2 regions of the Exiguobacterium sp. R-17 genome follow, and region 2 is predicted to be linked to the other one. Evidence: riboswitches for the same ligand, from Rfam matches in the RefSeq annotation. Region 2 holds a riboswitch; the other holds the start of a gene.
What was found. Region 2 has a riboswitch for S-adenosylmethionine ahead of ACN9MT_RS15285 (LLM class flavin-dependent oxidoreductase). Riboswitches for the same ligand answer to the same signal wherever they lie in the genome.
Positions count from the first base shown of each region.

Region 1: it holds a riboswitch for S-adenosylmethionine, as region 2 does, so the genes downstream of both, ACN9MT_RS14080 (methionine ABC transporter ATP-binding protein) here and ACN9MT_RS15285 (LLM class flavin-dependent oxidoreductase) in region 2, are expected to answer to the same signal.

Region 1 covers NZ_CP184372.1:2,691,776-2,699,436, forward strand. The annotation lists gene ACN9MT_RS14065 (M20 family metallopeptidase) at 1-912, opposite strand, end outside; gene ACN9MT_RS14070 (MetQ/NlpA family ABC transporter substrate-binding protein) at 935-1,753, opposite strand; gene ACN9MT_RS14075 (methionine ABC transporter permease) at 1,773-2,423, opposite strand; gene ACN9MT_RS14080 (methionine ABC transporter ATP-binding protein) at 2,413-3,441, opposite strand; SAM riboswitch class I at 3,528-3,631, opposite strand; SAM riboswitch class I at 3,881-3,982, shown strand; gene ACN9MT_RS14085 (alpha/beta hydrolase) at 4,051-4,809, shown strand; gene ACN9MT_RS14090 (thymidine kinase) at 4,892-5,506, opposite strand; gene ACN9MT_RS14095 (DedA family protein) at 5,690-6,340, shown strand; gene ACN9MT_RS14100 (type B 50S ribosomal protein L31) at 6,376-6,621, opposite strand; gene rho (transcription termination factor Rho) at 6,713-7,661, opposite strand, start outside.
Region 2 covers NZ_CP184372.1:2,913,137-2,920,797, forward strand. The annotation lists gene ACN9MT_RS15265 (ABC-F family ATP-binding cassette domain-containing protein) at 1-1,135, shown strand, start outside; gene ACN9MT_RS15270 (NUDIX domain-containing protein) at 1,201-1,581, shown strand; gene ACN9MT_RS15275 (hypothetical protein) at 1,806-2,273, opposite strand; gene ACN9MT_RS15280 (ATP-grasp domain-containing protein) at 2,349-3,296, opposite strand; gene ACN9MT_RS15285 (LLM class flavin-dependent oxidoreductase) at 3,293-4,351, opposite strand; SAM riboswitch class I at 4,426-4,528, opposite strand; gene ACN9MT_RS15290 (DUF975 family protein) at 4,638-5,276, opposite strand; gene ACN9MT_RS15295 (DUF817 domain-containing protein) at 5,470-6,255, opposite strand; gene ACN9MT_RS15300 (YczE/YyaS/YitT family protein) at 6,409-7,074, shown strand; gene ACN9MT_RS15305 (MarR family winged helix-turn-helix transcriptional regulator) at 7,229-7,661, shown strand, end outside.

The DNA.
Region 1 (7,661 bases), 220 kb from region 2:
TGCTTCTTCTTGGAAGAGACGATCAAACGTCCGGTTGAAGACGAGATTGTCGACTTCATTTTGGAAAGCGATGACGTCAAGCGTCGCCCCGGTCGCAAGTGCCGCACCTTGCGCGACCGCTTTGACTTTCTCCGTGACGGCATTCAGCCGTTCCCGTGTCGTCGCCCGAATGAAGAAACGTGCTTTTGCGTATTCCGGAATGATGTTCGGCGCATCGCCACCATTCGTGATGATCCCGTGGATCCGGACATCGTCCGGTAACTGCTGACGTAAGGCGTTGATCCCATTGAAGAGCTGAATGACAGCGTCGAGAGCGTTGATACCTTCTTCCGGTGTCGCCGCTGCGTGCGCGGGACGACCCGTAAAGGCAAAATCGAGCGGATCAACCGCAAGCGAGGACCCCGTGATCCGCGTTTGTCCGGACGGGTGGACCATCAAGGCCGCATCGATTCCTTCAAGCAACTGGTGTTTGACGAAACTGCCTTTCGCACTTCCGTTCGGCCCACCTTCTTCGGCTGGCGTTCCAAGCACGACGACACTCCCACCGACTTCATCAAGCACTTTGCTGAGCGCAATCGCCGCTGCGACACTCGTCGTTCCGATGATATTATGACCGCATGCGTGTCCGATGCCCGGCAACGCATCGTACTCAGCGAGAAAGGCAATTGTCGCGCCAGGTCGGTCGCTTGACTTCTTCGCGATGAACGCGGTCTCGTGCCCTGCGACGCCGAGTTCTACTGTAAAGCCTTCTGCCGTTAAACGCTCTGCATGTAGTCGCGAAGCAAAGAATTCCTCGTTACCGATTTCCGGCGTCGCATGAATCCGGTGGCTCGTCTCAAGATACGATTCCCGTTTTTGTTCGATGTCCTGCTCAATCGTCTCTACCCATGTCGTGCGTACTGGTGTCGTCATGCTATCCACTCTCCTTTAGAATTTATTCGCCGATTTCGCTTAGTGGAACGAACGTCGGGATCGAGCTACCTTTATATTCTTTTTTGATGAAAGCCGCGACATCTTTTTGTTGGTAAAGCGACGCGATCTTTTTTAGTTCTTTTTTGTTCTTGTCTTCCGTCCGTGTCGCGATGATGTTGATGTATGGTTTTGCTGTCTCGTTCTCATGGACGATCGAGTCCTTGATCGGATTTAGTCCTGCGTCAACAGCAATACCGTTATTGATGATCGATGCAGCGACGTCCGGTAAGACGCGTGGCGTTTGTCCCGCGACGATCGGAACGATTTTCAGTTTCTTCGGATTTTCAACGATCTTATCGACCGATCCATTGCCGTCAAAGTCGTCCGGTAATTTGATCAAACCTGCTTCTTGTAGTAACAAGAAGGCACGTCCCATGTTCGTCGCTTCGTTCGGAACAGCGATTTTGCCACCGACTGGAATATCTTTGACGTCCTTATATTTATCTGAGTAAATGCCCATCGGTGCAATGACGGTCGTCGCAATCGGCGACAGCTTCAACTTATGTTCCTTCTTGAAGGCGTTGAAGTAGGAAATCGTCTGGAAGGCATTGGCGTCGATCTCACCCTCAGCCAGTGCCATGTTCGGCTGGACATAATCGGAGAACTTGACGAGCTCGATTTTGATGCCCTCCTTTTCCGCTTTTTTCGCGACGTAATCCCACACTTGAGTGTCTGAACCACTGACCCCTAGCTTGATCGTCTTTTCTCCTTCTCCTGATGCTGAGCACCCGGCAAATAAAATCGTCGTTAATGTTGCTCCAATCGCTACTGCTTTTTTCATGGCTGAATCGCTCCCTTGATTAATGTCTTCTGATTTTTCGTGCGACGATGTTGCCTGTCGTCTGTAAGCCTTGGACTAAGATAACGAGAATCCCGACCGTGATGATCATGACTTTCGTGTCGAACCGTTGATAACCGTACGTAATTGCTAAGTCACCCAAACCGCCACCACCGATGGCGCCTGCCATCGCCGACGCCCCGATCAAGCCGACTGTTGCAATCGTTAAATTAAGGATTAGTGAACCGAGTGCTTCCGGTAAGAGGAAGCGGAAAATCGTTTGAAACGGTGTCGCCCCCATCGCTTCTGCTGCCTCAAGGACGCCTTTATCGACTTCAAGTAACGAGCTCTCGATCAGACGCGCCATGTACGGTGCGGCGTAAAAGACGAGCGGGACGATTGCGGCTTCGGTTCCGATCGACGTCTGGACGATCAACCGTGTCAACGGGATGATCGCAACAAGTAAGATGATGAACGGAATTGAACGGAAGATATTGACGATACTGTTGAAGAATGTGAACAGCGGGACGTTCTCGAGCAATGCCCCTTTCCGGGTGACGACGAGCAGGATGCCGAGTGGTAAACCGATCAAAGTCGAAAATAATAACGACACTGACACCATCGTCATCGTCTGCAAAAATGCTGTCCAGATATCACTGTAGTTAACTAGCATCAGCAAGCACCTCCTCGACGGTCACCTGTGCCTGATCGATGTACTGTAAGGCCCGTTTTACTTCGATCGTTTCACCGATCAGTTCAACAAGTAATGTACCGAACGGTGTTTCCTGTAACTCCGTGATGCTACCGTGCAGGATGTTGACATCGACGTCGAAGCGTTTTGCGACTTGCGACAAGAGTGGTTGTCCGGTGTGGTGTCCGAGAAAATGAATCTTATAGATCGGATGCGCATTCCGTGACTCGATCAACTGACGAATTGATGCCGGAATTTCATCATGCATGACGGAGCGGACGAAGTTTTTCGCTGTCTCGGTCTGCGGATTCGAAAAGACATCAAAGACTGTTCCTGACTCGATCAGCTTCCCAGCTTCGATGACGGCGACCCGGTCACAAATCTCACGGATGACGCCCATCTCATGGGTGATCAAGAGAATGGTGATCCCGTATTCCGCATTGATGCGTTTTAATAACTGGAGAATATGATGTGTCGTCTGAGGATCGAGTGCTGACGTCGCTTCGTCACATAAGAGGACGGATGGTTGCGTCGCTAGTGCCCGGGCGATGCCGACACGTTGCTTTTGTCCGCCGGATAATTGATCCGGATAATGATCCGCCTTGTCTGCGAGATCGACGAATTCGAGTAACTCCGTCACCCGGCGACGAATCTCGTCTTTCTTGACACCTGCGAGAACGAGTGGTTTCGCAACGTTCGTAAAGACCGTGTTTGCATTCAATAGATTGAAGTGTTGAAAGATCATCCCGATCCGCTGTTTCGCTTGGCGTAATTTTTTTGGTGATAGTTTTGTTAAATCTTCCCCGTCGACCGTCACTGTTCCTGACGTCGGTCGTTCTAATAGGTTGACGCAGCGGAGCAATGAACTTTTCCCAGCACCGCTAAAGCCGATGACACCGAAGATTTCGCCTTTTTCGATCGTCAGGTCGACACCGTCGAGTGCTGCGATCGTCTGATCCTTCGTGATGTACGTTTTTTTGACTTGATGAAATGCAATCATTCCGTTTTCCCCCTTCATTCAACAAAAAAGGTCCCTTCTTGAGAAACAAGAAGAGACCTGGATCCGCACAGTGGCAGAATCCACTCCACTCATCTCTCAGACATCTGTCTGATGGAATTGGCACAGTGCTCATAATGAGTCTGTTGCCGAGGTTTCGTAGGGCCAGTCCCTCCACCTCTCTGGATAAGTATTGCGGTATGAAATTCGTATGTGTGTTGTTGCGTTGTTGCTTATGTCGTAAAACTAATTTTTACATTACGGGTCGAACCTTTAAAAGTCAACCAACTTTGCAAAAATAATCCATTTGTCGCATATCGATTGAGTCATAAGTTATGAGTTAGCTGAAAGAACAAATCACGATTCGTCCAGAACGATTTGACAAGGCATTTTCGGTCGTGCTACCATCGTTTCAATGATTAATCCGACAATTCCAATATGATATTTATCAAGAGTGAACGAGAGACCTGGCTCTATGACTTCACGGCAACCTGCAATCTGTAAGGTGCTCCGACCAGCAAAGCGCGGCTTTGGATGATACGGTGAAAAACTCGTGGGCGTCCAAGCAGTGACGTTGACGAGTTTTTTTTCACGAATGGAGGAAAAATAGTAATGATGAACTATCCTGTATTGACTGGTGCTGAAGCATTTTATCTTCAAGGTGGACCGATCGGCATTTTAATCTGTCATGGTTTTAATGCGACCCCGCAAAGTGTTCGGGACGTCGGTGAGGCATTTGCTGCTAAAGGATTCACTGTCTATGCTCCACGTTTGCGTGGTCACGGGACGAACGTCCGTGAGTTCGAACAATCGACTGCTCGATGTTGGAAGCAGAGCCTGCAAGACGGCTATGCACGTTTACAAGAAACATGCGATCAAGTCTTCGTCATCGGTCAATCGATGGGCGCGACGCTCGCACTATCGCTCGCCGCTGACGGGATTCCATTTTCAGGCATCATTACGATCAATGCCGCTCTCTCCGTTCCGTCTTATGAAGCATTGTCGTTTGAAGATGGTCCACAGTACTTACCAGAAGGGGCACCGGATATCAAACGGTCTGCTTTCGAAATCATCTATGACCTCGTTCCGAGTCGTTGTGCATTCGAACTCGTCCGCTTGATGGATGAGACGAAAGGACGCCTTGGATCGATCCTTCTACCGACATTGATTCTTTACTCGGCAACCGATCACGTCGTTCCGCCGTCGAGCTCGGATTACCTGCATCAGCATATCGGGACGAATGATAAACGAATCTACTGTCTCCTCAACTCGTACCACGTCGCGACCCTCGATCATGATCAGGATTTAATCGTGCGTGAGACGATTCGTTTCATCGAACGCTCGAGTCGTTTCTCACAGGAAACGGGATAATAAAAAAACAGCTATTCGTCTTCACTTAGAAGCGAACAGCTGTTACATCAAAGGACGACCATCATCGGTTCGTCTTTTTTGTTTATCCTTTTTGGTGCTGCATCGTTTGGAGCGGCTTCGGCTTTCCTGGCACTTCATGGCAGTGGCGGCACCGTGGCTCATACGATTCTGAAGCGCCGACTAAAATGATCGGATCATCATAGTTCGCTGGTTTTCCATCAATCAAACGTTGTGTCCGGGAAGCCGGATCGCCACATGAGAGACAGATCGCCTGAAGTTTCGTCACAAATTCTGCGCGCGCCAGTAATTCCGGCATCTTGCCAAATGGCTCTGCCCGGAAATCCTGATCGAGTCCTGCACAAATGACGCGTTTTCCGTCTTGCGCAAGTGCTTCGATGACTTGAACGATCTCATCATCAAAGAATTGAACTTCATCAATTCCGACAATTTGTGTTTCTTCCGCTACTGCTGCATAGAGATCACGACTCGTCGCCATTGGAATCGCCACGACGGAATTTCCGATGTGAGAGACGACATGCTCTTCATGGTACCGGTCATCGATTGCCGGCTTGAATACTTGAACGGGCAGTTTGCCGTACTGTGCCCGTCTGACACGACGAATCAACTCTTCCGATTTCCCGGAAAACATACTGCCACAAATTACTTCGATCCAGCCGTACTGATTTATTACATGCATCATCGTCCGACACCGTCCTCTAAAAATAGTCACTTTAACGAGTATAGCTCGAAACGGTATTGAGAAAAAGGGTTGACTTCCGGAAATCAAAATTCATTTTTTCTTTACCTAGAATTTTTGTCCTTTCATTCCAACCTTCATCCATTTCCTGTACACTAAAGAAGAAGATTCTCGCGAAAGAAGGTGTCCCCGATTCATCATCTCTTACATGACATTCTGCACCAATATGGCGCCCTTGGTCTTTCCGTCCTTCTCGCAGGTGGTATCGTGGGATTGCCGGTTCCTGATGAGACCTTGCTCGTCCTGTCCGGTTTTTGGATGCATCAAGGCAATCTACCGCTGTTCGGTACGATTCTTGCCGCTTACGCTGGCAGTTGCATTGGAATGACGATTAGCTACGTGCTGGGCTTAAAACTCGGCATGCCCCTGTTGCATCGCGTCGGACCAAAGATGCGCATCTCAGAAAAACACATTCTCTCCGCTGAAGCCGGATTTCGTCGTTACGGCAAATCGGTCTTGATCATCGGTTACTACATACCTGGTCTTCGCCAACTCTCTGCCTTTTTTGCAGGTGTTTCAAAAATGCCGTTTCGCATTTTTGCGAGTTACGCGTATACAGGTGCTTTGATTTGGGTCAGTGTGTTCTTGGGCGCCGGCTACTTTGTTGGTCGTCATATCTCGTTCCATAAAGTCGTCGACTACATCTTGGCACATCCAGATGCTATGCCGTACTTGATCGGGATCGTCGGCGGGATTGCTTTCTCGTTCGTCTTAAAGACGTACCTTACGTACCGTTCGCAATTTAGCCTATACAAAAACAGCCTGCTTCCGTAATGGAGGCAGGCTGTTTTTTAAGAACCGGCAAGTAATTACTTGCGGCCGTATTTTTTGTTGAAGCGATCGACACGACCATCTGCCGCGTTGAACTTTTGACGACCTGTGTAGAATGGGTGCGAGTCTGAAGACACATCCACACGGATGAGTGGGTACTCGTTACCATCTTCCCAAGTGATCGTTTCGTTCGAAGAACGAGTAGAACCGCTTAAGAATTTGTACTCAGTCGTTGAATCCATAAATACTACTTTGTTGTAGTTAGGGTGAATTCCTTGTTTCATGGTTGATTTCTCTCCTTCCGCCCTGGTCCATTTGCTGAGCCAGAGTAAGTTACCTTCCTATACTAAACGATTTTTTTACGCGTCGCAATAGTTATTTTTCCGTCGTTGCTTCCTTCTTGACGGTACGCGGTTTAGCAGGTGCACGTCGGACCGTCTTCTTCTTTTCTTTCTCAAGTTCAGCAAAAAATTCTTCATTATTTTTCGTGTCGCGAATCTTACGCAGGAACGTATCGACGAACTCGTTCGACTCGTTCATCGTCCGACGAATCGTCCAGAGCGCATCGAGTTGCTCTTTCGGAAGCAAGAGTTCTTCCTTCCGCGTACCTGATTTGCGAATGTCGATTGCCGGGAAGATTCGGCGTTCCGACAGCTTACGATCGAGATGTAGCTCCATGTTTCCTGTTCCTTTGAATTCCTCATAGATGACGTCATCCATGCGGGATCCCGTCTCGACGAGCGCCGTCGCAAGAATCGTCAAACTGCCACCATGTTCGATGTTTCGCGCCGCACCAAAGAACCGTTTTGGTTTGTGGAACGCTGCTGGGTCAATCCCCCCTGAAAGCGTCCGTCCGCTTTGCGGCACTGTTAAGTTATACGCACGAGTCAAACGCGTGATCGAATCCATCAAGATGACGACATCTTTTTTATGTTCGACAAGTCGCATCGCCCGTTCAAGGACAAGTTCAGAAATCCGCACATGGTTGTCCGGTGTTTCGTCGAACGTTGAACTGACGACGTCTGCTCCCGGAACTGAACGCTCGATGTCAGTTACTTCCTCTGGTCGCTCATCGATCAATAGAATGATCAGCTCGACATCCGGATGATTCTCTTGAATCGAGTTCGCGATTTCTTTGAGGAGTGACGTCTTCCCTGCTTTTGGTGGTGCGACGATCAAACCGCGTTGTCCAAACCCAACTGGTGCAATCATATCCATGACACGAACCGATAAATGACGTGGCTCTGTCTCAAGACGCATTAAACGATCCGGATAGATCGGTGTCAGCGCCGGGAAGAACAAACGGTTACGCGCTGTATCCGGT
Region 2 (7,661 bases):
AGTCTTGCTTGCCCAAGCATTGTTCGGTAAACCTGACATTCTTTTACTCGATGAGCCGACAAACGGACTCGACCTGAAAGCTGTCAAATGGCTTGAAGAATTCTTGATCGGATTCGAAAACACGGTCATCGTCATTTCCCACGACCGTCACTTCTTGAACAACGTCTGTACGCACATGGCGGATCTTGATTACGGTAAGATCCAACTGTATATCGGAAACTATGATTTCTGGTATGAATCAAGTCAGCTTGCTTCGCGTATGGCAAGTGACCAAAACAAGAAAAAAGAAGAGAAGATTAAAGAACTTCAAGCCTTCATCGCACGTTTCAGCTCAAACGCTTCGAAAGCGAAACAAGCGACGTCACGGAAGAAATTGCTTGATAAAATCACACTCGACGACATTCGTCCATCATCACGTCGTTATCCGTTCGTTGGCTTTACGCCAGAACGCGAAATCGGAAATGATCTCTTGATGGTCGATGGTCTCTCGAAGACGATCGATGGCGTCAAAGTCCTTGATAATGTCCGCTTCTCGTTGAACAAGACGGATAAAGTCGCGTTCATCAGCCAGAGCGATATCGCGATCACGACACTATTCAAAATCCTTATGGGTGAGATGGAACCGGACAGCGGTACATTCAAATGGGGCGTCACGACTTCCCAATCATACTTGCCAAAAGATAACTCGGAATTCTTCGAAGGCTCGGATAAGACGATCCTCGATTGGCTCCGTCAGTATTCACCGGCAGATGAGAGCGATACGTTCCTCCGTGGATTCCTCGGTCGGATGCTCTTCTCAGGAGAAGAAGTCATGAAAAAAGCATCTGTCTTATCCGGGGGCGAAAAAGTCCGTTGTATGCTTTCAAAAGCGATGCTCAGTGGTGCTAACGTCCTTGTACTCGACGATCCAACGAACCACTTGGATCTCGAATCGATCACGGCACTCAACGATGGTTTGATCGCTTATAAAGGCGCAATGCTCTTCAGCTCGCATGACCACCAGTTCGTCGAAACGATCGCGAACCGGATCATCGAGTTGACGCCAAACGGTATCGTCGATAAAGAAACGACATACGATGAGTATTTGAACAACGATACGATCCAACAGCAATTAACAGCGTTATACGCACAATGATTTTAAAAGAGACCGGAACTGTCGTTTCGGTCTCTTTTTTGAACACGTTGAAGGAGGAATGCGATATGCGACATCGCGTATGCGCTGCGTTGATTGAAGAGCAACAGATTCTAATGGTCGAATTACATACCCCTTCCCGGACATTTTGGACGTTACCCGGCGGAGGTGTCGAGAATGGTGAAACAAAAGAGCAAGCCATCATGCGAGAAGTGTTAGAAGAAACGCATCTTCACGTCACGGTCGAACGGAAACTTTACGAGATTTCAATGGATCAAGGAACAGAGACATGTTTTCTCGTTCGCCGTGTCTTAGATAGTCCTGAACCTCGACTCGGGATCGATCCTGAACTATCGCTTGATCAACAAGAATTACGAGCTGTTCGGTTTCGACCATTAAAGGAGCTTCAAGATGATCCACAGATTTCTCGTTTGCGTCTACTATCGTAACGATATAATCTTTGGATTAAATGAAAATTTAATAACCGTATTTATACTTAAAAATAGTAGTCGGTAACTAAGCTTTTTGATAATCCAAAATCGCTCGATCCAGCGATAGAAAACGAGAACGTTATCAAGGTGTCGACTCTATCCGTTTTACCGAGTGGTCACAAATCGTATACGAATCGATAAGATATGAAAAAACGGATTCTTAGGCGCGGGAATCCGTTTTTTCATGCATTGTTCTTCTTTTGTTTCGCTGCCTCTTCTTCGACACGTTGCAACAAGCCCTGAACAATTTTCTCGTTTTCTCGTTCGCCACCGAGTGACAAGAGACTTTTCCCAACGAAGTTCACTCCTTCATTTTTTCCTGTATAAATCAACAGACAACGAGCGTGTCCAAGTGGTTTGAGCGTAAACGTCATCTCAATCTTGAATATTTTAGCTAACGTGAATCCAATCGTATTTTGTTTAAAGTCCGGCTCATTCGTATAGGCTAAATCGGTCACGATGTAGGTTTCGAGTCGGTTGCCCTGCATGTACGTTTGACGATACGTCGAACCGACGACACCCGGTTTTCGTTCAATCACCTCATGCTGGACGACGTTCGGAATCAGACGTTGCAGCCGCGTGTGATCAAACAAGTGCCATGCTTCCTCAATCGGGATATCGAGCTGTCGTTCTTCTCTCCACGTAATCATAGATCCGCCCCCTTTCTATAGAAATACCCCGTCATCCGGTCTTGTAACGTCCTGTGACAGGGCGGGAGCCGATTCTTATTTTACTGTGCTTGTTTCAAGTGCAGCTCCGAGGAACTTTGCCAGTTCTAGCATGCCGTAGCGTCCTGCAGCAGCTTCGGCATCCGAATTGTAATTTGTATTCGTATTAACGTCATACGTATAGATCGTACCTGACGCATCCTTAATGAACTCGATACCTGCGACCGCAATCTGGTTCGCTTGGAGGAACGCTTCGTACTTTGCAATGATTGGATCATCGAAGCCTTCAACGATTTGGAACTTCATCGGTGTTTGCGGCGCTTCTTCACCAACTGGGCAAAACAAGTCGTCAATCACACACGCATCAGCTGGGCAAAGTTCGAATCCTTCCGACGTATCGACTCGTACCGCATAGACGAATTTTCCACCCACGAACTCACACCGCGTGATGTACGGTTCTGGTGCTTGGATGTACTCTTGAATCAACGTGATGCCATCGACTGGTTCGTCGAATGTCGAACCATCGAGATAAGCTTCAAGTGCTTCAATCGAATGGAATAACTGGACGCCGAGACCTTTCCCGGCACGGTTATGTTTCGTGATGAATGACGAAACACCGATTTCTTTTGCTGCTTGTACGATTTGATCACGTCCGACAGCAGCCGTTGTCTTTGGTACACGAATCCCAGCCTTACGTAACGCTGTGTATTGATTAACTTTGCTGACTTCAAGACGGAGCGCACGCGTTCCGTTAAAGACAGTCCGGTCATGCTCTTCTAACCAAGCGAGGACCCCTTCCGTCAACTCTGGCGCATAACGATGCCCCCGCGTATGCGAAGACGCACTCATACGACTGTAAAAGACACCTTCTGGCGGCAGTTCATCTAACGGTACGATTCCTTCATTCAAGTGCCACTGTTCGTACGGCAACTTGAGTTCTTCGAGACGTTTGATGAGATGATCCGTCCATTCTTGGTTTTCGTGGAGAATATGAATTTTTGTCATGATTGTTGACCTACCTTTCGTTTCGCTTCGACCAGTGGCATTACGTCACGGGCAAAGCGTTCCATTTCTTCAAGTTGTGGTGAGAATTGTAACAAGAGCAACGTGACACCAACGGCTTCGAACGCTAGAATCCGTTCGGCAATCTGTTCTGGTGTTCCGATCAAGTTCGGTCGCAGACCACGGTTCGAGACGGAATAATCATTTCGCTCGACCTGTTGTTCGAGTTGCGATTTACTGATGAAATCTTGATAACCGGCATAACCGGCGCTGTCTTCCTTGACGTCCGTGATGCGTTGCCACTCAAGAAGCGCTTCTTCTTCCGTATCCCGGCAAATGATGTAGGCAGCAAGACCGAAGCTCTCAAGCGGTGCGTGTCCCGTCGCTTCCCGGCGTACTTTCATATCATTGATTTTATGAGCTACTTCTTCAACAGTGCCTCCATGCATGACGTAGGCATCACAATGTTCGACGATCGTCCGTTTTCCGGCTTCACTCTCTCCACCAGCGTAGAGCTTAATCCCCGGACGCTGGACGGGTTTCGGATGGAGTTCTGCCTGTTCGATCGTGTAGTGATTGCCGGAGAAGCTGTACGGTGACGCATCTGCCCATAGTCCTTTCATGACCGTGACGAACTCTTCCGTTCGGGCATAGCGTTCATCGTGTGCAGTAAAAATACCGTTGTATTGTTTTGCTTCTTCTGCCCACCAGGCTGAGACGACATTGAGCGTAAATCGCCCTCCACTCAACTGATCGATGTTTGCCGCCATCTTCGCCGTCGTCGCTGGATTATGGAACCCGGGACGAACCGCTGTCATGATCTCAAGGCGTTCTGTTGTTGCAGCAATCGCCGATGCCGTTGTCCATGCCTCAAGACTCGGTTCCTTGATGCCTTTGATATCGTTCAAGTTCAATTCCGCAATCAACGTCGTCGAGAAGCCGATGCGTTCAGCTGTTTGTGCGACTTGTTTCGCATAATCGAATGTTGCTGGCATCTGTTCATCCTCGACGTTACGTAGCCATCCCCCAAAAATCGGTAACCAAAAACCATACTCCACTCCATCGTCCCCCTTATCATAAAAAAACGCTCTTTTCGAAGTTCGAAAAGAGCGACGGTATCTTGTCCTGTCCGCTCTTATCTTCAGAAGGTATTCCTTCCTGGAAGTAGCACCTTCCGCCATAGCGGGGTTGCTGAAGTGTCTTCGGGCCAGTCCCTCGACTTCTCTAGATAAGATGTGTTGCATTCATCGTACAGAATTCATTGAACTAAAGCAACCATTAAACCGTCTTTTCCTATCGGATTTATTCCAAAGAAAAATCCCGACGTAGTGTCGGGATTCGGAATTAGTATGGTGCGACGAAATCTGATGTCTGCTCTGGCGCCTGCTCCCCACGAATACGATCGTAGAATTTGGCAAGCGTGACACTGAAGTATGGTCCGACCCATAGGACAGCAAGACCAAGCGTAACGATAACAAGCAACGCCCAACCGATAAACGATAAGAAGAGCAAGAATGCTTCCATCTTGTGTCCATCCATGAGTTGCCGTGAGCGTGTAATTGCCTCGAGAATACCGATTGACGGCTCATCCCGAAGGATGTAGTACGTCAACAAGTAAGAGAATGACTTGATGATACCAGGGATGATTAAGAGTAACGTCCAGAGCGCGATAAAGATGAACTGAACAATGGCCAGCCCCACCACTTTCAGGAACATACCATATGGCTCAAACAAATCCGTCACTTTCGTTTCTTCGCCACGAGCAATCGACATGGCAATCCATGTCCAACCGACTCCTACTGGAATCAATAAAATCGACACCAATGATACAACGAGATCTATACTACTAGACGGCTCATCGATATCCGATCCAAATAAATTAGGAACACCCTGAATAATACTAAACAGCAGAAAAGCTAGGACTGCAAATCCCCAACGACCGCTGAGCGATTCCTTCGCTGCTTTTTTTAATTGAGATGACATGAGTAAGGTCCTCCTTGAAAAATAAGTTCTCACCTTACTCTACGGCTTAAAACTTCTAATGTTTCACTCTTTTTTCAATAATTTCCCGTCTCGTTGCTGGTTGAGCCAAGCACGCTCAAGTTGTCGTCCACATGTTAGAACGAACGTTGAACATCGAAGCGCTTCATCGCAAACGAAATGTCATGTTTTTTATCTATGTACGCTGATATATCTCCACAGCCGGATCCCGTTGCTTGTATTTCGCGACGATGACGATCAGGACCGTGATGATCACAAGCAGGAACCAAGAAGACAACTTTCCGAGATCAACGACTTCCCATCCTCTTTCCTGATGTGGATAGACCCACCCTTTAAAGAACGTCACGATATTCTCAGCGATCCAAATAAAGAACGCGATCAGTAAAAAAGACAGGACGAGCGGCATCCGGTAGATCGTCTGCTCGATCGTAAAATGAACCCATGACTTATAGAAGACAAGGACGACGAGGACCATCAATAGCCAGCGTGCATCGAAGATCCAGTGGTGGGTGAAGAAGTTGAGATAGACGAGACTGCCTACGCTGATCGCAAGCCAAGGTGGTGGGAATGCTGTGAAGCGTAAATGAAATCTTCGGAACGCTTGACAGACATAACTTGCGACACTTGCATACATGAATCCTGCATACAAGGGAACACCAGCCACTTTCGTTAGAGCCTGTTCCGGATAACTCCAAGACCCAACGTTCACTTTGAACAGTTCAAGTGCTAGACCAATCACGTGAAAGAGTAAGATCAGTTTGAACTCTTCCAGCGTTTCATAACGCGTGACGAGTAAGACGATTTGGACGAGAAGACACCATAGCAACAGGAGATCGTATCGAGCGACCGGTTCAGCAGGAAGATAACGTGAAAGAGCAAGCGCTGCGAAAATCATGACGGGAAAGACGCAACAGACGGCTTCTATGTATGTAAAACGAATCAGGTGTCGGATCGCTTTCATCCTGTCATCTCCTTTTTTCTTCAGTATACGTTTCTCTTTCGACCTTCCCCTCCTTCTTAAGATGGAAAAAACGGAAAATTTCGTCTTTCTTCTTCTACTTTCCTCATGATACAGTTAACGAATCAATTATTTTTAAGAAATGAGGTGTTAGACATGACGCGTCATCGTGCTTCCTGGTTATTACGCGCTACGTTAAAGTGGGGACTCTTCCTACTCGGTTTATTTTTACTCGCTCTCGGCTCATCGATGATGATCACTGCTGAACTCGGTGTCTCGACGTGGGATGTATTGCATCTCGGTCTCCAAAAGAAAACACCACTGTCCGTCGGAACGATTATTTTGCTCGTTGGTCTATTACTCGTGTTCGTTAAGTACACATTAGACCGCGTCACACCACAAATTGGAACACTCGTCAACGCGATCTTCGTCGGTGTCTTCATGAATCTTGTCCTTAATTCTCATCTCTTACCCTCTTTTGAGTCGATCTGGTTGAATACGATCTGGTTGATTTTCGGCATCTTCATCATCGGCATGGGGGCAGGTCTTTATGTTGCTGTCGGATATGGAGCCGGTCCACGCGATGGGTTGACGCTGACACTTGCAGAGCGATTTGGAACGTCGATTCGTCTGATGCGGACGATCATGGAGGTCACGGCATGCGGCATTGGCTGGTTGCTCGGTGGTCCTGTTTTCTTCGGTACAATCCTCTCGATTTTCTTAATCGGACCATTCCTACAATTTTGGTTGTTCTATTTCCGTCGGATCATTGCAGCGATCGATGCAAAAGGAATTCCAGCGTCTAAACGCCAAATTAGCTAAGTCGCCTGACTCGATATCATTCCGCGTGAATGATATCTCTTTTTATGTTAAAAGCAAATAAGTTGCGTCATCAAATTAAACACGTTATATTCGTTTACATATCAATCTTTGATACGTCAAAGGTTTCTTCGAACGAAGGGAAGGATGTGATGGATTGAGTATCTCCTGCACTGAAAAAGGACGGTTGATCTATGCACTCGTTTCTGTCAATAAGACGATTGCTCAAAAATTCGATCTCTGTACGGATGGTTTTAGTCAGACTCGAATGGATCTACTCGCTCAACTACAAGTCGATCAAACGATTAGCCAAAAAGAGTTACAAAAACGCGTTAATGTGGATCATGCGGCAGTGACCCGTCATCTCAAGCACCTGGAATCGACCGGGATGATTTCTCGAGAGCGTTCAGCTGCTGACAATCGGGTGATTCTTGTTTCTTTAACGGAACAAGGGGCGACGCGTATCGCTCAATTACGCGAACAAAAAGATGAGTTTCTCGAGGATCTACTCGAAGGATTCTCTGCTGAAGAACAACGGACGTTAGCTGAGATGATTCAGCGCATCGAAGCAAACGCTGATGCATTACCTA